Regions from separate parts of the Streptomyces sp. NPDC047072 genome, predicted to be linked through region 1. Evidence: riboswitches for the same ligand, from Rfam matches in the RefSeq annotation. Region 1 holds a riboswitch; each other region holds the start of a gene.

The links. A riboswitch is a leader RNA that binds a small molecule or an ion and turns the genes downstream of it on or off. The one in region 1 is predicted to bind cyclic di-AMP.
Region 2: another riboswitch for cyclic di-AMP. It lies ahead of ABZ896_RS11190 (transglycosylase SLT domain-containing protein); the one in region 1 lies ahead of ABZ896_RS50855 (M23 family metallopeptidase).
Region 3: another riboswitch for cyclic di-AMP. It lies ahead of ABZ896_RS47995 (NlpC/P60 family protein); the one in region 1 lies ahead of ABZ896_RS50855 (M23 family metallopeptidase).
Region 4: another riboswitch for cyclic di-AMP. It lies ahead of ABZ896_RS45335 (M23 family metallopeptidase); the one in region 1 lies ahead of ABZ896_RS50855 (M23 family metallopeptidase).

Annotation. Positions count from the first base shown of each region.
Region 1 covers NZ_JBEYVC010000285.1:1,550-6,517, reverse strand. Annotated here, with positions in the region: gene ABZ896_RS50865 (alginate lyase family protein) at 1-1,182, shown strand, start outside; tRNA gene ABZ896_RS50860 (tRNA-Met) at 1,235-1,308, shown strand; cyclic di-AMP (ydaO/yuaA leader) riboswitch at 1,599-1,755, shown strand; gene ABZ896_RS50855 (M23 family metallopeptidase) at 1,767-2,792, shown strand; gene ABZ896_RS50850 (aldo/keto reductase) at 2,875-3,834, shown strand; gene ABZ896_RS50845 (PrsW family intramembrane metalloprotease) at 3,996-4,968, opposite strand, start outside.
Region 2 covers NZ_JBEYVC010000018.1:94,305-99,272, forward strand. Annotated here, with positions in the region: gene ABZ896_RS11180 (LacI family DNA-binding transcriptional regulator) at 1-776, shown strand, start outside; gene ABZ896_RS11185 (HAD family hydrolase) at 862-1,674, shown strand; gene ABZ896_RS11190 (transglycosylase SLT domain-containing protein) at 1,671-2,153, opposite strand; cyclic di-AMP (ydaO/yuaA leader) riboswitch at 2,159-2,331, opposite strand; gene ABZ896_RS11195 (CocE/NonD family hydrolase) at 2,601-4,637, opposite strand; gene ABZ896_RS11200 (peptide MFS transporter) at 4,648-4,968, opposite strand, start outside.
Region 3 covers NZ_JBEYVC010000228.1:5,289-10,256, reverse strand. Annotated here, with positions in the region: gene ABZ896_RS48010 (C40 family peptidase) at 1-665, opposite strand, end outside; gene ABZ896_RS48005 (hypothetical protein) at 1,124-1,477, shown strand; gene ABZ896_RS48000 (tellurite resistance/C4-dicarboxylate transporter family protein) at 1,455-2,417, opposite strand; gene ABZ896_RS47995 (NlpC/P60 family protein) at 2,504-3,625, opposite strand; cyclic di-AMP (ydaO/yuaA leader) riboswitch at 3,633-3,802, opposite strand; gene pcrA (DNA helicase PcrA) at 4,033-4,968, shown strand, end outside.
Region 4 covers NZ_JBEYVC010000197.1:7,414-12,381, reverse strand. Annotated here, with positions in the region: gene ABZ896_RS45350 (GNAT family N-acetyltransferase) at 1-698, opposite strand, end outside; gene ABZ896_RS45345 (HPr family phosphocarrier protein) at 896-1,177, shown strand; gene ABZ896_RS45340 (GntR family transcriptional regulator) at 1,317-2,012, opposite strand; gene ABZ896_RS45335 (M23 family metallopeptidase) at 2,202-2,954, opposite strand; cyclic di-AMP (ydaO/yuaA leader) riboswitch at 2,967-3,117, opposite strand; gene ABZ896_RS45330 (pitrilysin family protein) at 3,308-4,696, opposite strand; gene ABZ896_RS45325 (pitrilysin family protein) at 4,693-4,968, opposite strand, start outside.

The DNA.
Region 1 (4,968 bases):
GTGCCCCTGCTCGCCCTCGGTGTCGCCTCCTGCGGTACCACCGGCCCCGGTACCCGCACGATGGCCCGTGCGCTGCCCGCGGACGCCGGGTTCACGCATCCCGGTGTGCTGGTCAGCCGGGGGCAGCTGGATGTCGTACGGGAGAAGGTGACGGCGGGGAAGCAGCCGTGGCTGAAGGCGTACCTGGACATGCGGGACAGCAAGTACGGGTCGTACAAGTACCGGCCGGAGCCGATCGCGAACGTCGACTGTCCCTGGGGGAACAAGCCCAAGCACGGGTGTGTCGAGGAGCGTGAGGACGCCATCGCGGCCTATACGCAGGCTCTGCTCTTCTCCGTCACGGGCAAGCGGCAGCACGCCGTGAAGGCCAGGGAGATCATGGACGCCTGGTCGGCGACGGTGAAGCGGCACACGGAGGAGGACGCCGGGCTGCAGACCGGGTGGGCCGGGGCGACCTGGGCGCGGGCCGGCGAGATCATCCGGTACAGCGAGGGGGCGGGCTGGCCCGCCGACCGCGTCCGGCGCTTCGAGACCATGCTGCGCACCGCCTATCTGCCGACCGTCACCCAGAAGGTGCCCGACTACAACGGCAACTGGGACCTCGTGATGACGGACGCGGCCATGGGCATCGCGGTCTTCCTCAACGACCACAAGGCCTTCGACCACGCCGTCCAGCGCTTCCGGGAGCGCGTGCCCGCGTACTTCTACCTGGAGAAGGACGGCAAGGTGCCGCTCACGCCGCCCGGCTCCACCATGACCACCCCGCAGAAGCTGACGACGTACTGGTTCGGGCAGACGACCTACAAGGACGGCCTCTCCCAGGAGACCTGCCGCAACTTCAAGCACGTCGGCTACTCCCTCGCCGCCACCGCGCACGCCGCCGAGACCGCCTGGCACCAGGGCGTCGACCTGTACGGCGAGGTCAAGGACCGCCTGGAGGCCGCGCTCGCCTTCCACGCCCGCTACCAGTCCGGCGAGCCCGCGCCCGCCTGGCTGTGCGGCGGCAAGGTCGACCGGAACATGGGCCCGGACCTGGAGGTCGCGCTCAACCATCTGGAGGACCGGCTCGACATGCCCGTCCCGGCCGCGCACAGGCTCGCCGAGGAGACCCGGCCCGCCGGCACCGACGACCTCTTCGTCTCCTGGGAGACCCTCACCCACGCGGGCAACCCCGGCCTCTGACGGCACGTGGCGCGAGCGGTCCCGCGAATGGCGTATGCTGGTGTCACACCGACGCGGGGTGGAGCAGCTCGGTAGCTCGCTGGGCTCATAACCCAGAGGTCGCAGGTTCAAATCCTGTCCCCGCTACTCAGGTCCGAGGGCCGGAATCCGAAAGGGTTCCGGCCCTCGGTGCGTTTCCCCTTTCTGTGGTCACCAGGCGTGAGCGGGCGAGCGCCCTCCGCATAACAACTGACATACCGTCAATACCTGTGGTCCGGCTGAGGCCGGGTCAACTCGCCCGTTTTTCGCCGGTCATGGGCCGTAAGTCCAGCGGGATTTCGTTAATGATCAAGCGGAACAGCTTGGAATCCGCCCCCCGGGTCTATTAACGTTCGATAACGCAGCGCGGTCGTCCCAGCCGTCACAAGAGACGGCTCCGTGCTCACGCGCCGAATTCCGCAAGGGAACCGGGGAACCACCACTTGGGGTGAATCGCACGTCTTCCGCCGTGGCAGCACGGCAGGTTTACGCGCGTAGGAGACCTTCCTGCTCCGAACCCGTCAGCTAACCCGGTAGGCGAGAAGGAAGGAAAGGAGCACGCCCACGTGGCGTCCAACCCGCCTGCCCCCGAGGCCCCGTACGCAACCGGCAACACCCTTGTGTACGGCGGTTACCGCGCCGACGACGAGGCCCCGCTCGGTGAGTGGAACCCCACCGCGGAGTCCGTCGCCCCCGTCCGGGGCCGGCACCGTGTCGCCAAGCAGCGTGGCGGAGGATTCGCCCGTAGCTCCACCGTGCTCGGCGTCGGAGTCATAGCCGCCGTCAGCGCGGGCGGGATGGCCAGCGCCAACACCGGCAAGCCGCCGGTGTCGATCTCCATGCCCGACCTGCCCGGCGTCGGCTCCCTCATCTCGGACGACGACTCCGCCGCCGACACCGCCACCGCGTTCAGCACGGTCGGTGAGACCACCACCGCCGGTACCGCGCAGGGCACCTCCGACGCCGGTGAGGCGCTGCGCTCGCGCATCCTCGCCCAGGCCGAGGTCCAGCAGGACCAGATCGACACCCGTGCCGCCCAGGCCGTCGCCGACGCCGCCGACAAGGAGGCGCGCGACGCCGCCGCGAAGGCGGAGAAGGACGCGCAGGCCAAGGCCAAGGCCGCCAAGGAGAAGGCGGAGGCGGAGGCGGCGAAGAAGGCCGAGGCCGAGCGCCTGGCCGAGCTCGCCAAGCAGTTCACGCTGCCGACCTCCTCGTACACCATCACCGGCACCTTCGGGCAGGCCGGCTCCCTGTGGTCCTCCGGCTACCACACCGGCCTCGACTTCGCGGCCCCCACGGGCACGCTCATCAAGGCGATCCACAGCGGCACCATCACGGAGGCCGGCTGGGCCGGCTCCTACGGCTACCGCACGATCCTCACCCTCGACGACGGCACCGAGCTGTGGTTCTGCCACCAGTCCTCGATCAGCGTCAGCGTCGGGCAGAAGGTCGCCACGGGGGATGTCATCGGGCGGGTGGGTGCGACGGGCAACGTGACCGGGGCGCATCTGCACCTGGAGGTGCATCCGGGTGGACAGGCCGACGGGATCGACCCGATGGCTTGGCTGCGGAGCAAGGGGCTCAACCCCTGAGGTCTACGAGGGCCATGGGATTTACGGCGATTTTGCGGCCGTAGCGGAAGGCGGGCGTCCGGTGCGCGCGTTGACGTAGGACATGACTTCCTCTCGCTCTCCGCTTCGCAAGCTCGGCTCCTCCGATCTGGAGGTCTTCCCGCTCTCCCTCGGCGGCAACGTGTTCGGCTGGACCGCGGACGAGGCCACCTCGTTCGCGGTCCTCGACGCGTACACGGCCGCCGGCGGCAACTTCGTCGATACGGCCGACTCGTACTCGGCGTGGATCGACGGCAACTCCGGCGGCGAGTCGGAGACGATCATCGGTAGGTGGGTGGCAGCGCGGAGGAACCGCGACGACGTCGTGATCGCCACGAAGGTCAGCCAGCACCCCGACTTCCAGGGCCTGTCGGGCGCGAACATCAAGGCGGCGGCTGAGGCCTCGCTGAAGCGCCTCGGCACCGACCACATCGACCTCTACTACACGCACTTCGACAAGCCGGAGATCCCCGTCGAGGAGATCATCGGCGCGCTCGACGAGCTGGTGCGGGCGGGCAAGGTCCGGCACATCGCCGCGTCCAACATCTCCGCCGAGCGGCTCCAGGAGTCCCTCGACTTCTCCGACCGCGAGGGGCTGGCGCGGTACGTGGCCGTGCAGCCCCACTACAACCTGGTCTCGCGCGACACGTACGAGGGTGACCTCCAGGACGTCGTCGCCCGCGAGGGCCTCTCCGCGGTCCCGTACTTCGCCCTCGCGTCCGGCTTCCTCACGGGCAAGTACCGGCCCGGCACGACGGTCGACAGCGCGCGTGCGGCAAGGGGCGCCGGCAAGCACCTGGACACGGAGCGCGGCCGCAGTGTCCTGACGGCCCTGGACGAGATCGCGGCGGCCCACGACACGGCGGTCGCCACGGTGGCCCTGGCCTGGCTGACGTCCCAACCGACGGTGACAGCCCCCATCGCCTCGGCCCGCACGGCGGACCAACTCCCACCCCTGCTGGACCTCCCGAACCTGACCCTGACGGAGGAGGAGGTGACCCGCCTGACGGAGGCGTCGGCCTGACCCTGCCGTCGGCTTGACCTTGGGGTCGGCCAACTTCTGCGCCGGTCTCCCTCTGCGCCGGTCTCTTGCTTCTGTCGGCCCTTTCCTCCCGCCGCCACGGCGCTCAGCCCCCGCGGCACGGACCGGCGGTGCCGAACCCGCCCCAGAGCCCGCCCGAGCCCCTACGTCCGGTACGGGTTGTAGATCGGGTACGGCACCGCCGGATGGCCCTGCCCGTACACCCCGTACACCGGCCAGGGCGGCGCAGCCACCGGGACCGGCGGCGCGGCCATCCGCCCCGCGTGGTCCAGCGCCACCCGGGCCACCTCCCGCCGCGCCCACAGCTCCAGCAGCAACTCCCGCTCCCGTACGAGGAAGTCGGCCCCCGCCCGCCCCTGCCGCCCCCGCCGCCGCAGAAACGCGAGAGACGTCGCGTACGCCTCGTACTCCGCGACCGCCCGCGCCGCGGCACGCCCCCCGAGCTGCCGCCGCGCGTACTGCCGGGCCAGCCGCCGTGCCCGCATCGACCCGAGGACGTACGGCTCGACCGGCGCCAGCCACCCCGTCGCGGCGTACACGGGCAGCTCCTCCCGCACGGCCCGCAGCTCCCGCTGCCGCGTCCAGATCACCAGCCAGGTCAGCAGCGCGAACGCCGGCACCATGAACATCGCGTACACCGCGAAGAACCCGTACTCCCCGAACGTCGACGAGCCGTTCCACATCGCGTGCATGCCCATGGCGAGCAGCAGCCCGGCGACCGGCACGAGCACCCGCCGCACATGGTGGCGCTCCGCCGACAGCGCGGAGATGCCGAAGCCGATCCCGGTGAGCACGGTGAACAGGGGGTGCGCGAACGGCGACATGACGATCCGCACGAAGAAGGTCGCGGCGGTGACGGAGGCGATGCCCCGGTCCCCGGTCAGCTGGTCGGTGCCGAAGGCGTTGCCGAGGTAGAGGATGTTCTCGGTGAAGGCGAACCCGGTCGCGGTGACCCCGGCGATCACCACCCCGTCGACGATCCCGGTGAAGTCCCGTCTGCGGAAGAGGAAGACGAGCAGCACGGCGGCAGCCTTGGCCGACTCCTCGACGACCGGCGCTATCACGGTCGCGCCGAGGGTGTCCGCGCCGGAGGGGTCGGCGGTGGCCGTGGCGATC
Region 2 (4,968 bases), on a different contig from region 1:
AGGACCCCAACTTCAACATCCTGCTGCGCGGTTGCACGGAGCACCTCGCCCAGCACGACATCCCGCTGCTGCTCATGCTGGCCGCCAGCGACGACGACCGGCGCCGGCTGACCCGGTACATCACCTCGGGCCACGTCGACGGGGTGCTGCTGCTCTCCAACCACAGCGGTGACCCGGTCGCCGCCGAACTGCACGACGCCGGGATCCCGTTGGTGGTCTGCGGCAAGCCGATAGGGCTCGGCTCCAAGGTGAGCTACGTGGCCGCCGCCGACCGCGACGGCGCGCAGGAGATGGTCCGCCATCTGCTCGCGGGCGGCCGCCGCCGCATCGGCATGGTCACCGGGCCGCTCGACATGCCGGGCGGCCCCGACCGGCTGGCCGGCTACCGGGACGTGCTCGCCGAGGCGGGCCTGCCCTACGACCCGGCGCTCGTGGTGGAGGGCGACTTCCGCCGCAGCGGCGGCGAACAGGCGGCCCGTACGCTGCTCGCGCAGGCACCCGACATGGACGCGGTCTTCGTCGCCTCCGACCTGATGGCCCTCGGGGTCGTCAACGTCCTGCAGCAGTGCGGGCGTTCGGTCCCGGATGACATCGCTGTCGGCGGCTTCGACGACTCGCACGCGGCCACCTCCATCGCGCCCGCCCTCACCACCATGCGCCAGCCCTTCGAACGCATCAGCGCCGAGATGGTCCGCATGCTGCTCGCGCAGATCGCGGGCGAGGACACGGCCGGGGTGATCCTGCCGACGGAACTGGTCGTACGGGGCTCCGCGTAACCGGAACACACGTCAACGTATGTGAAAGCAGCAGCCGTCCGGTTCGCGTCGAGTCGCACGGGCCTGCCGACCGTATTCTCTGATCATGGCCGCCTCCACCGCATATTCACTCATCGCCACCGACCTGGACGGAACGCTGCTGCGGGCCGACGACACGCTCTCCGACCGGTCCCGGGCCGTGCTCGAACGGGTGGCGGAGGCGGGTGCGAAGCATCTCGTCGTGACCGGACGCCCCGCGCCCAGAGTGCGGCCGCTCCTCGACGACCTCGGCAGCACGGGGCTCGCGGTGTGCGGACAGGGCGCGCAGGTGTACGACGCCGGCGCGGACCGTCTGCTGTGGTCGGTGACCCTGGACCGGGAGCTGGCCGAGACCGCGCTCGGCAAGATCGAGGCGGAGGTCGGGCAGGTGTACGCGGCTGTCGACCAGGACGGCGTCGACGGGCTCACGCTCATCGAGCCGGGCTATCTGATGCCCCATCCGACGCTGCCCGCGGTGCGGGTCGGGCGCCGCGACGACCTGTGGTGCGAGCCGATCAGCAAGGTGCTGCTCCGTCACCCCTACCTGTCTGACGACGAGTTGGCGGTGACGGCGCGCTCGGTGGTGGGCTCGCTGGCCACGGTCACCATGTCCGGCCCCGGCACCGTCGAACTCCAGCCATGCGGCATCACCAAGGCGACCGGTCTCGCGCTGGCCGCCGACCATCTGGGCCTGGGCCCGGAGACGACCATCGCGTTCGGGGACATGCCCAACGACATCCCCATGTTCGACTGGGCGGCCCACGGTGTCGCGATGGCCAACGCCCATCCCGAACTCAAGGCCGTGGCCGACGAGGTGACCCTGTCGAACGAGGACGACGGCATCGCCGTCGTCCTCGAAAGACTGTTCAGGCTCGCCTAGTAGGCGCCCCACACGTTGTCGATGGAGCCGTACCGCTGGGCCGCGTAGTTGCAGGCGGCGGTGATGTTCGCGACCGGGTCGTACGGGTCCCAGGACGTGTTCGTGACGTGGTACGCGTTGAACGTCGGGTCGATCACCTGGAGCAGGCCCTTGGACGGGGTGCCCGCGGCGGCGTTGGAGTCCCAGTTGTTGATCGCGTACGGGTTGCCCGAGGACTCCCGGATGATGTTGCGGTAGATGCCGTTGTACGACCCCGGGATGCCGTTCTCGGCCATGACCGCGAGGGACGCGCGGATCCAGCCGTCGAGGGTGTTGGCGTACCCGAGCGAGGTGGCGGTCTGGACCGGCACGGTCGCGGCGGAGGCACTGGTCGCGCCGATGACCGGGAGGGCGAGTACGGCGGCCCCGGTGCCGAGGACGGCGAGCTTGCGGGCGAGACGGCCCTGGCGGCGGTGACGGTGCTGAGCGGCAGCAGGCATGGCGAAGTTCCTCTCCGTCGCCTGCGAGGTGAGCTGTCGGGTTCGGGCGGGAGCTGCCCGGCCACGCCCACGAAAGGCGTGACTTCACCCCGAGCCGTACCGGTTTGTCCGAAGACGCCCGGCCCGGCGACTTACCTGGGTCCCCCGCTCCTGCCGTGGTTCTCGGTGGGTGTACGGGCGGCGGCAGGATTCGGCGTCCGCCCGACAGGCCGGGAACGTATGCGAGAGCACATGTCCGGAACAAGTGCCGGATTCACACACTGCGCCTATTGACCTGCGTGTGAGGCTTATGGGCCGCTTGATCCTTTGCGGCCGCCAAGCCTCAACGCGGGCTCGGGCAAAGGGGGGTGAGGCGGCGTCGGATCCGTCGCGGACCGCCTGTTGGAGTGAGCCAAGTCACGCCCGATCGCAAGTGGGGTGAAACGGTCATCTGGCGTCAACTCATCGTTAACCGGCCGTCCGTGGGATCCGCTTCTCCCAGGTCTGGTGGAAGACCACCTCGCCGCCCTCGGTGCAGATCACCTCGTTCGAGGTGAGGAAGTCCGTCCCGTCGCAGCCGATCTCCGAGCGGGTGCGGACGGTCGTGTCCCAGCCGAGTTCCGGGCGGTGCAGCCGGATCGACCAGTCCGAGCGGGTGCGCGCGGTCAGCGGGTCCGCCTCCTGGATCGTGTACGTCTCCAGCGCGTCCTCGGTGAACTCCAGACCGTCGGGGTACACGCGCGTGCCGCCGTACCGGGGGTCGACCTCAAGACGCCACTCGCCCTTGGCGACGTCCCGGACGACCAGGCGCTCGGGGCGGGGCTCGTCGAAGGTGGCCGGGTAACTGACGCCGAGGGGTTCGGACTGCTCCGGCTCCTCGAAGGAGATCTCTTCGAAGGGGGTCTCCTTGGAGGCGTCCTTGCCGGCGCCCTCCGAGGACGCTTCACGCGCGCGTACCGGCAGTTCGAGGAAGCTTCCCGCCGGGTCCAGCGTGAAGCCCGCCTCCGAGCCCGGCTGCGGCCAGATCCACGGCCAGTACGCGGAGGACACGGCGAGCCGGATGCGGTGGCCGGGCGGGAAGGCGTGCCCGATGCCGTTCAGCTCGAAGGAGACCTCCTCGGTGGCCCCCGGCTCCCAGGGCACCGCCCGGTCGCGTCCGTGGCGCGCCGAGAGGTTCAGCACGCCCCGGGTGACCAGGGTCGAGGAGCCGTCCGGGGCCACGTCGCACAGCCGGGCGACGACCTGTGCGCGCGGTACCTCGCAACGCACCCTGAGCCGTACCCGCGGCCGCCCCAGCACCCGGGTCTCCTCGCCGACCGCGAACTCGAAGCAGACCGAGCGGGCGTCCTCCTCGCGCTGGTCCGGCGGCAGGTCGGCGTCGTTGCCGAAGGGGAAGAAGCGGCCGGCGTCCACGCCCGTGTGCTGCGGGGAGCGGACCGGGACAGGGGCGCCCTGAAGGCCGTACGTGATGATCCGGACGTTCGGCGAGGGCCAGGACGGCTCGCCGACCCAGCGGCCCGGGAGGGTGTCGTAGACGGTGGCAGGGGGGTGCGAGTCGCTGACGTAGGCCCTCAGGAGGGGCTCTCGCATGACGCTGGTGTCGATGCCCTTGAGGTGCTGGTCCCACCAGCGCAGGGTCTCCTGGAGGAAGCCGATCGCCGGGCCGGGCGGCAGGCCGCGGTCGGGGTACTGGTGCGACCAGGGGCCGATCAGGCCCCGTACGCGCTCCTTGGGCAGGTGCTCGACCAGACGCAGGACCGTGTCGCGGTACGGGTCGTGCCAGCCGCCGACCGCGAGGACGGCCGCGTCGATCGCGCCGTAGTCCTCGCAGACGCTGCCGTGGCGCCAATAGGTGTCGCGCTTCTGGTGGTCCAGCCAGGTGTGCACGAACGGCTCGACCGCCTCCAGGCGCTTCAGCCACAGGTCCCGCCAGGACTCGCCCGCGTACAGCGGGTCCGGCGGGCGGCAGACGAAGGCGAGCATGGTCGCCGCCCAGGCGTGCATGTCGACGGCGAGGACGGAACCTCCCATGTAGTGCACGTCGTTGTCATAGCGATCGTCCGTGGAGCAGACGGTGACGACCGCCTTGAGCGGCTCGGGCGCGAGGGCCGCGATCTGGAGGGAGTTGAAGCCGCCCCAGGAGATGCCGAACATGCCCACTGCGCCGTCGCACCAGGGCTGTGCGGCCAGCCAGTTCACCACCTCGACCCCGTCGGTGAGTTCCGTCGCCGAGTACTCGTCCGTCGGCAGGCCCTCGCTGTTGCCGTGCCCGCGCACGTCCACGCGCACGGAGGCGTAGCCGTGACCCGCGTACCAGGGGTGGCGCTGCCGGTCGCGGGGCGCGGTCCAGTCGGTGAGGCGGTACGGCAGGTATTCGAGGATCGCGGGTACCGGTTGAGGGGTGAGAGGGCGCCACACGCGCGCGTACAGGAGCGTCCCGTCCGGCAACGGGATGCGGACGTCCTCGTGGGTCGTCTCGTGGGGGAAGGACGTACGGATGCGCATGAGCGTGACCTCAGTGGACGGGGTGCATGGTGCGGCGCAGCCAGGGTGCTGCGGCCATGACGGCGACGCCCGCGGCCACCGCGATCGCGCCGTTGACGCCGAAGTAGGCCGGCTGGGAGACGTCGTCGTAGAGCTTCACCGTCTGTGCCTGGATGCCGTTCGCGAGGGCGAGCGACAGGAACCACAGGGACATGGTCTGGCTGGAGAAGGCCGTAGGAGCGAGCTTGGTGGTGGCCGACATTCCGGAGGTCTCCAGAAGGATGTCGCCGAGGCCCAGCAGCAGATAGGAGCCGACGATCCACCAGGCGGACATCAGGTAGTCGTCGCCCTT
Region 3 (4,968 bases), on a different contig from region 1:
GCCGTGGTGGCGCGGGAGACGTGGCCGGTGCCGCCGAGGCCGAGGCGGGCGCGTTCCGGTGCGGGCAGTTCGGAGAGGAGCCGGCGGGCCGCGTCCAGCTTCCCGGTGATGGTCTTCTTGTGCCGCTTCAGCTCCGCCTGACGTGACTTCAGCGAGGTCAGCTCGATGTGGGCGGCCCCGCGCAGCTGCTCGATCTCCCGCAGCTGTCTGCGGACGCTCGCCACGGCGGTGGCCTGCCGGTTGCCGGCCCGTTCGACGAACTCGGCGCCGTCCAGGTACCGGTCGGGATCGTCGGAGAGCGCGAGCTGTACGGCGGGATCGACCCCGCCCTCGCGGTACTGCGCCGCGGCCATCGCGCCCAGCGCGTCCCGGGCCTCGTTGAGCTGCCCGGTCCTGCGGGCGGCCTCGTCGCGCAGGGTGCCGAGCCGGGACTCGGCCGCCTCGGCCTTCTCCTTGGCGCCGTTGTACTTCTCGGTGGCGGCCTCCGCCTCCTGGTACAGCCGGTCCACCTTCGCCTTGACCTGCGCCGGTGTCAGCTGCGGCTCGGCGTGCCCGGTCCCGTCGAACGCGGTCGCCGTGGCCGCCCCGGCGAGGGCGATCGTGGCCGCCGTACGGACCGTATGGCCGCCGGCCGAGCGCTGACGGGGCTTGCGGTGTGCTGCCACCTGGACTGCACGTCCTTTCGTACGACCGCCCCGGCTCGACCGTGTGCACGGGCGCCAGGGGGAGCGGCCGTACGACCGTCCGGGGCGGTTGACGCGTCCGGCGGCGACCCGCACAGGGGGAGCGAGCCGCCGCCGGACCTTCTCGGCGGTGATGCCCGGCTGCCGCCCCTGGCCCGGGCGGCGGTGGGGAGCCGGTCACCTGGTGGAGGACGCTAAACCTGGGTGTGTCCGGGGGGTAACGCGTTGTGCGGAACTGCCGCGAGGGGACCGCCGGGTGACCGAAGGTGACCGTGATCATGTGCCGCCGCCGACGACTTCGCGTGGCGCGGTGACCGAAGTCCCGGTTTCGTCGCCCCGGGGCGATGTGGGGTGCTATGGACCGCATATATGCAAGATCGGGTCATGTGCGGTGGGGCGGTGTCGGGACGCCCGGATGCCCCTGCATAAGCTCCGGCCTCATGGACGTACTCATCCATCTCTTCGTCGGCCTGCACATCATCGGCATCGCCTCGCTGCTCGGCGGGTTCCTCACGCAGATGAAGGCGATGGGCCAGGGCACCGCCCGGTTCGTGCCCGCGATGCTGCACGGTGCCGCGACGATGCTGGTCACCGGGGTGATCCTGGTCGGGCTCAACCAGGCCGACGACCAGCACGTCAACAACATCAAGATCGGCATCAAGCTGGCGCTGCTGATCGTGATCCTCGGGCTCGTCTATGTGAAGCGGGACGACGAGACCGTGGAGAAGCCGCTGTTCGGGCTGGTCGGTGGGCTGACCGTCGTCAACATCTTCATCGCGGTGCTGTGGACCTGAGCGCCCCGCGCGCCTCGGCGACCGCGCCCGCCGCGACGGCGAGCCAGGCGGCGACCGAGATCCACAGCAGCACCCGGCCCGGGGCGTCGAGGCCGTCCGCGTCCACGGCGGCGGCGACGGACAGGGTCGCCGCGGCGGCCATGCCCATCGGGAAGACCGTGGCCCAGCGGCGTACGTCGTAGCGGAGGCGGGGGCGGGCGCATTCGGCGGCCAGGAGTACGGCGTACCAGGCGAGGTCCAGCACGAGCAGGGTGACGGTGACCGCACGCAGGGCGCCGTGGGCGTCGTCGTTCCAGAGGTAGAGGCGGGCGGTGTCGGCGGCGAGCAGTTTCGCGCCGGCGAGGGCGGAGATGGCGAGCGCGCCGCCCGCGACCCAGTGGTCGCCCGCGCCCTCGGCGACCTGGCGCAGGTCGAAGCGGGCGAGGGCGGCGCCGTAGAGGACGAGGCCCAGCCAGAACAGCACGAGGGCGGTATGGGCGAGCCAGGCCGTGGATACGGCGGCGGCGAGGGTGGCGCCGAGCACGGCGAGGCCCTGGGTGGCCACGCAGCCGAGGAAGACGCCGCCCGGCATAGGGCGCTTCCAGTGGGTGACGACCGGCACGATCAGGATGGGCCACAGGAGCGCTGCGAGGGCGAGGAGGGCCTCGGCGAGGGTCGTCCAGCCGAGGGCGGCGAACCGGGTGCCGAGCACGGTGGTCGCCGCGACGGCCGTGAGGGCGCCCGGAGTCTCGGCCTCCGCGATCCAGCGGGCCCGCTCCCGCAGCAGCCGTACGGCGAAGTCCGCGGCGAGGCCCAGCCAGGCCGCGCAGGCGAGGACCAGGGCGATCCGGGAGAGCGTCTCGTGCCCGGTGAGATGCAGCCCGACGGACACGATGCCGGTCGCCATCACGGCGGCTCCGGCGGCGGGCGGGCGTTGGGTCCACCAGATGCGTAGGGCCATGCGGCGATGCTAAGAAGCACCGGGGGTGGTGAGGGTGGGGCACGCGCGCGGGTGCGTGGAATTACGCGCGCCTGCCCTACGACTCCCTACGCGGGCCGCACCACGCTGTGGATCGCGGACTCCCCGTCGTAGTAGATCGACTCCTCGCGGACGTACGCGCCCGGCTTCGGGGCGTGGATCATCATGCCGTTGCCTATGTAGAGGCCCACGTGGCTGATGTCGTCGTAGAAGAAGACCAGGTCACCGGGTTGGGCGTCGGCCAGGGAGACCGTCGTGCCGGCGTTCACCTGGTCGTAGGTGACGCGGGGGAGGGAGATGCCGGCGGCGTTCCAGGCGGCCTGGGTCAGGCCCGAGCAGTCGTAGGAGTCGGGGCCCGTCGCGCCCCAGACGTACGGCTTGCCGATCTGCGCGCGGGCGAAGGCGATCGCCTTCGCGGCCTTCGTGGCGTACGAGGAGTCCGTCGCCGTGGAGGAGGACGGCGACGCGCTCTCCTGCTGAGCCTGCGCCGCTTCCTGCTCCGCCAGCTCCGCGGCCTTGCGTGCCGCCTCTTCCTGCTTCTTCTTCTCGATCGCCGCGAGGCGCGCCTTCTCCTCGGCCGTCAGCTCCGTGAGCAGCGCGCGGGCGTCGGAGAGCTTCTTCTGGACGGTGGCCTTGGCGGTCTTGAGGTCGTCCTGCGAGTCGGTGAGCGTCTGGAGGCTCTCGGTGGCCTCCTGACGCTTCTTCATCGTCTCGGACTGCTCGGTGACGTAGTCGTCGACGGCGCTCTTCTGGCGCGTCGTCATACGGCTCATCAGCTGCGACTGGTCGAAGTAGTCCTGCGGGGTGTCGGCGAGCAGGAAGGTCGCCGTGTCGGGGGCGGAGGCCCCGGTGCGGTACTGGGCCGCGGCGAAGGCGCCGAGCCTCTCCCGTGCCTCGTTGAGCTTCTGGGTGCGCTTGGCGACCGCGTCCAGGAGGGAGTCGACCTGCTTGCGCTGGGTGGTCGTCTTCTCCTTGGCCGCGTTGTAGTTGTCGGTCGCCGACTCGGCCTGGCGGTAGAGGTCGTCGACCTTCTTCTCGACCTCTTCGAGGCTCGGCTTGTCGTCCGAGGGCGCGGCGTTGGCCGTCTGGGAGAGCAGGGCCACGGAGGTGAGGGCGGCCGTGGCGAGGGCGGGGGTCCGTATGCCGGCCACGCGCGGGCCCGCGGGGCGCGACTTGCGGTGCGACGCCAAGGGTGGCGACTCCTTCCATGGTCCGCCTGCCGAGTTAGCTGTCGGGCTCGGGCGGGAGGTTCGGAAGGGTTGCCCTACGGCCGCTCCCCGGGCGGGAGTCGGGCCGATTCGCCCCAGGTTCGGTGGGTCCCCGGCTCCGGGCGCACGGCGGCACTCCGGATTCGGCGGAGGCCGTGCGGCCCGGCGGGGTTCGCCGGTGGGGGTCGTACGGCCTGTCCGGCACGGTAGCCAACTCGTGTGGCCCCTGTGAAGGTTGATGTTCGAAATGCCCGATACATTTTCGTGACCTGTTTCATGGAACCGCCTCGGTTTCACGGGGTGGAGTCAGGTGGTCGCACGGGGTGAGAGGCGTGATGTCTCCGGGTCGGCGGCGGGCTGTCAGTGCGGAGCCCTAGACTCGGAGAGCGATGAGCAGCCTCTTTGACGACAGCTTCCTGGCGGACCTCCAGGCCCCTCGCGGGCACGCGGAGGAACCCCCGCCGCCGCCCGAGGACGAGCACGCTCCGGAGCAGGTTCCGGACGACCTGTTCGGCGGGAAGTTCGACCTGCCCCCGGACCGGGACGCGTACTACCGCGACGGCGCCCCGCGCCCCGTGGTGGACCCGGCCGCGCTGCTCGACGGGCTGAACGAGAACCAGCGCGCGGCCGTCGTGCACTCCGGCACCCCCCTGCTCATCGTGGCCGGCGCCGGCTCCGGAAAGACCCGGGTGCTCACCCACCGCATCGCCCACCTGCTGGGTGAGCGCCATGTCCACCCGGGACAGATCCTCGCGATCACCTTCACCAACAAGGCCGCCGGGGAGATGAAGGAGCGCGTCGAGCAGCTCGTCGGGCCGCGCGCCAACGCCATGTGGGTGATGACCTTCCACAGCGCGTGCGTGCGGATCCTGCGGCGCGAGTCCAAGAAGCTCGGCTTCACCTCGTCCTTCTCGATCTACGACGCCGCCGACTCCAAGCGGCTCATGGCGCTCGTCTGCCGTGACCTGGACCTCGACCCCAAGCGGTTCCCGCCCAAGTCCTTCAGCGCCAAGATCAGCAATTTGAAGAACGAGCTGATCGACGAGGAGGACTTCGCCGCCCAGGCCACCGACGGCTTCGAGAAGACCCTCGCCCAGGCGTACGCCATGTACCAGTCGCGGCTGCGCGAGGCCAACGCCCTCGACTTCGACGACCTGATCATGACGACGGTCAATCTGCTGAGGGCGTTCCCCGACGTCGCCGAGCACTACCGCCGCCGCTTCCGCCATGTGCTGGTCGACGAGTACCAGGACACCAACCACGCGCAGTACGCGCTGGTGCGCGAACTCGTCGGCACCGGTGCGCACGACGAGGACGTGCCGCCC
Region 4 (4,968 bases), on a different contig from region 1:
GTGAGCACGCTGCGGCCCACGCCGCCGGGGGTGCGGCCGACGCCGACGACGGCGACCGAGCCGGGGGCGAGCAGCCGCTGCACGGACCGCGACTCGGCGCGCTGCTCGCGCGCGTACTGCACGGCGAGCGAGCGGTCGGTGGGCTCCAGGTCGAACTCCAGGCGGACGACGCCGTCCTCGAAGCTGCGCTTCTGGGTGTACCCGGCGTCCGTGAACACCTTGATCATCTTCACGTTGGCGGGCAGCACCTCGGCGGCGAAGCGCCGGATGCCGCGCTCGCGGGCGACGGCCCCGATGTGTTCGAGCAGGGCGGAGGCGACACCGCGCCCCTGGTGGGCGTCCTGGACGAGGAAGGCGACCTCGGCCTCGTCGGCCGGGGACGACGCGGGCATTCCGTCGGCGCCGATCCGGTCGTAGCGTACGGTGGCGATGAACTCGCCGCCGACCGTGGCGGCGAGACCCACCCGGTCCACAAAGTCGTGGTGCGTGAAGCGGTGGACGTCCTTGGCGGACAGGCGAGGGTAGGGCGCGAAGAAGCGGTAGTACTTCGACTCGTCCGAGACCTGCTCGTAGAAGCTGACGAGGCGATCGGCGTCGTCGACGGTGATGGGCCGGATGCGTGCGGTGCCGCCGTCGCGCAGCACCACGTCGGCCTCCCAGTGGGCGGGGTACTCGTGCCGGTCCGACGCGCTCTGCATGGGCCCCAGAGTACGGCTCGCGTACGACAACGGCGCGAGGCAGCCTGTGGAGAACGCGCGCGGGCGCGCAAGGACGGAGGTCGGGCCGAGGCCGCGGTCCGACCGCCTGCCCCGGAAGGGACTTCGGGCCCCTCCGGAGTGGCTTCATGTGTGGGAAACTGGTCTAGACAACCCTGAACACCGAAGGGCAGCATCACATGGCTGAGCGCCGCGTCAACGTCGGCTGGGCCGAGGGCCTCCACGCCCGCCCCGCTTCCATCTTCGTCCGGGCCGCCACGGCCGCAGGTATCCCGGTGACGATCGCCAAGGCCGACGGCAACCCCGTCAACGCGGCCTCCATGCTGGCGGTCCTGGGCCTGGGCGCCCAGGGCGGCGAGGAGATCGTCCTCGCCTCCGACGCGGAGGGCGCGGACGTGGCCCTCGACCGGCTCGCGAAGCTCGTCTCCGAGGGACTCGAGGAACTGCCCGAGACCGTCTGAGCAACGCACACGCAAAAAAGCACCGAGGGGCTCGTCCGAATTATCGGGCGGGCCCTTCGCATTTCCCTCGCGCACCACTCTCGCGGGCAGCAGAAATAATCCCCCGCGAATTTCCCCCTCTTTGTATACGGCGCCCGTGTTAATGCCGCAGACCGGTCACGTTTACAGAATGTTGCGAGGTCCTCACACGCTCCGCGCGGTCGCCGCCCCCGGGGAACCGCGGCCGGTGCGCGGCGCCCGAGCGCTCGGTGTGCAGCGCCGTGATCGCCCGCGCGCGCTCGCCGTCCCCGCGTGCCACCGCGTCCACGATCGCGCCGTGCTCCGCCCAGGACTCCACCGGGTTGGCGGGCGCGTCCACGACGTACATCCAGGCGATCTTGTGGCGCAGCTGGGTCAGCAGGGAGGACAGCGCGGGGCTGCCCGAGGCCTGGGCGAGCGTCTCGTGGAACCAGCCGCCCAAGGAGCGCAGATCCTCGCTGTTGCCCCTCCTGGCCCGCTCCTGGCCCAGCCGGACCAGCCCGCGCAGCACCTTCAGATGGGCCTCGGTGCGACGCTGGGCGGCCCGTGCGGCGCCGAGCGGCTCCAGGAGCATGCGCATCTCCAGGAGGTCGGCACCCTCCTGCTCGGTCGGTTCGGCGACGCACGCGCCCGCGTGCCGCCGCGTCACCACGAAGCCCTCGGCCTCCAGGGTGCGCAGGGCCTCCCGGACGGGGACGCGGGAGACGCCGTAGCGGCGGGCGAGCAGTTCCTCGGTGAGCCGGCTCCCGCGCTCGTAGACACCCGCGACGATGTCGTCCCGGATCGCCGTGCATACCGAGTGCGCCGGAATACGCATGTCCGACCTCCGTCTTAATCCCCGTGAAACGTCGCCGATTGACGTGTGTTCCGTGACTCTATTGCAATGAGCCGGAATTTCCGATGCCGGGCCGGAATCCAGGGATATTTTTTGGACAGCGGGGGTCCCAAAACGACGAAAACCCCGGCCGGGGCGGCCGGGGCTCGTGATGGATCTCGCCGTACGTCGTCAGACGTTCACGCCGTGCGAGCGCAGGTAGGAGACGGGGTCGATGTCCGAGCCGTACTCGGGGGTGGTGCGGGCCTCGAAGTGCAGGTGCGGCCCGGTGACGTTGCCGGTCGCGCCGGAGAGGCCGATCTGCTGCCCGGGGGTGACCGACTGGCCGACCGAGACGCCGATGGACGACAGGTGGCCGTACTGGGTGTACGTGCCGTCGGCCATCCTGATCACGATCTGGTTCCCGTACGACCCTCCCCAGCCGGCCTCCACGACGGTGCCGCGGCCGACCGCGTGCACGGAGGTGCCGCTGGCCGCGTGGAAGTCGACGCCGGTGTGGCTGCCGGAGGACCACAGGGAGCCGCCGGTCTTGTAGCCGGTGGAGATGTACGAGCCGGAGATCGGGGCGACGAAGGCGTTGAGGCGCTTGCGCTCGGCCTCGCGGGCGGCGCGCTCCTTGGCCTCGCGCTCCTCCTTGGCGCGCTCGGCGGCCTTCTTCTTCGCGGCCGCCACGGCCGCCTTGTGCTCGGCGGCCTCCTGCTGGGCGGTGGCCTGGGCGTCGATCTGGGCGGCGACGGTGTCGCCGACGCTGATGACCGGAGTGAGGCCGGTCTGCTCGACGGAGTTCTCGGCGGCGAACGCGGGGGCGGCGATGGTGCCGATGACGCCGGTGGTGGCCAGGGCCGCGACTCCCGCCGCGCGGGCGGCGGTGCGCTTCATCCGGCCGGGACGTCGGTGCTTCCCGGTGGCGCAGGTGAACGCCATGTGGTGGCTGGTCCTTTCCTTCCCTCTCGCCTACCGGGTTAGCTGACGGGTTCGGAGCAGGAAGGTCTCCTACGGACGCGGGCGTCCGATTCACCCCAGGGACTGCGGATGGGTCCCCGGCTCCCCTGGCTCGCGCCAGACGGGGACTCGGCGATGACTGTCCGGTGCCGCGGATGCGGCGCGGTGCCTGACGGACAGCCCGGAAGACGCTAAGCGGGGGCTCTTCCCATCCCCAAACGGATCAAGGTCTTTGTTGCACATCCCACAGGGCAGACAGGCAACCTCCTCCTCAATTCGGACATCAAAGGGCCCTGGTGACGCTCCGGTCACCAGGGCCCCGCACGCGCGTGTGCCTACTCCGCGGAGACGACCTTGACCTCGCCGATGCCGAGGGCCTCGACGGGCGCCTTGATCTGCGCCGCGTCGCCGACCAGGACCGTCACCAGCCGGTCCACGGGGAAGGCGCTCACGGCGGCCGCGGTGGCCTCGACGGTGCCGGTCGCGGCGAGCTGCTGGTACAGCGTCGCCTGGTAGTCGTCCGGCAGGTGCTGCTCGACCTGGTCGGCCAGGGTGCTCGCCACGGCCGCCGCGGTCTCGTACTTGAGCGGCGCCACACCGACGAGGTTCTGTACGGCGACGTCCCGCTCGGCGTCGGTGAGACCGCCCTCGGCGAGCGTGCGCAGCACCGTCCACAGGTCTTGGAGCGCCGGGCCGGTGTTCGGGGTGTCCACGGAGCCGCTGATGGCGAGCATCGCCGCGCCCGAGCCGTCCGGGGCGGACCTGAGGACTTGCCCGAAGGCCCGTACGCCGTAGGTGTAGCCCTTCTCCTCGCGCAGGACGCGGTCCAGGCGGGAGGTGAGGGTGCCGCCGAGGCAGTAGGTGCCGAGCACCTGCGCGGGCCACACGCGCGCGTGCCGGTCGGCGCCGATACGGCCGATCAGGAGCTGGGTCTGGACGGCGCCGGGGCGGTCCACGATGACGACCCGGCCGGTGTCGTCGGCGGTCACCGGCGGCACGGGCCGCGGCTCGGCCGTGGAGCCGGTCCAGGAGCCGAGGGTGTCCGAGAGCAGCGCGTCGAGGTCGATGCCGGTGAGGTCGCCGACGACCACGGCGGTCGCGGTGGCGGGCCGGACGTGCTTCTCGTAGAAGGCGCGTACGGCGGCGGAGTCGATGTTCTCGACCGTCTCCTCGGTGCCCTGGCGCGGGCGCGAGACGCGAGAGTCGGCCGGGAACAGCTCCTTGGAGAGCTCCTTGGCGGCCCGGCGGGAGGGGCTGGCCAGCTCGTGCGGGATCTCGTCAAGGCGGTTGCGGACGAGGCGCTCGACCTCGCTGTCGGCGAACGCGGGCGCCCTGAGGGCGTCGGCGAGCAGACCGAGCGCCTTGGCGAGGCGGGAGGCCGGGACTTCGAGGCTGATCCGCACGCCGGGGTGGTCGGCGTGCGCGTCGAGGGTGGCGCCGCAGCGCTCCAGCTCGGCGGCGAACTCCTCGGCGGAGTGCTTGTCGGTGCCCTCGGAGAAGGCGCGCGCCATGATCGTGGCGACGCCGTCCAGGCCGGCCGGTTCGGCGTCCAGGGGCGCGTCCAGGAGGACCTCGACGGCGACGACCTGCTGGCCGGGGCGGTGGCAGCGCAGGACGGTCAGGCCGTTGCCGAGCGCTCCGCGCGTGGGGGCCGGAAAGGCCCAGGGCCGGGCCTCGCCGGCCTGGGGCTGGGGGTGGAAGTCCATCGCGGCGAGCTCGGTCACTGGGCCGCCTCCTCGTTCTCGTCCTGGTCGGCAGTGGCTTCGGGGGCGGTCGGTTCGTAGACCAGCACCGCGCGGTTGTCGGGACGCAGCTTGGCCTTGGCGACCGCCTGGACCTCCTCGGCGGTCACCTCCAGGACGCGCTGTACGGCGGTCAGGGCGAGCTGGGGATCGCCGAACAGGACGGCGAAGCGGCACAGTTCGTCGGCGCGGCCCGCGACGGTGCCGAGCCGGTCCAGCCACTCGCGCTCCAACTGGGCCTGGGCGCGCTCCAT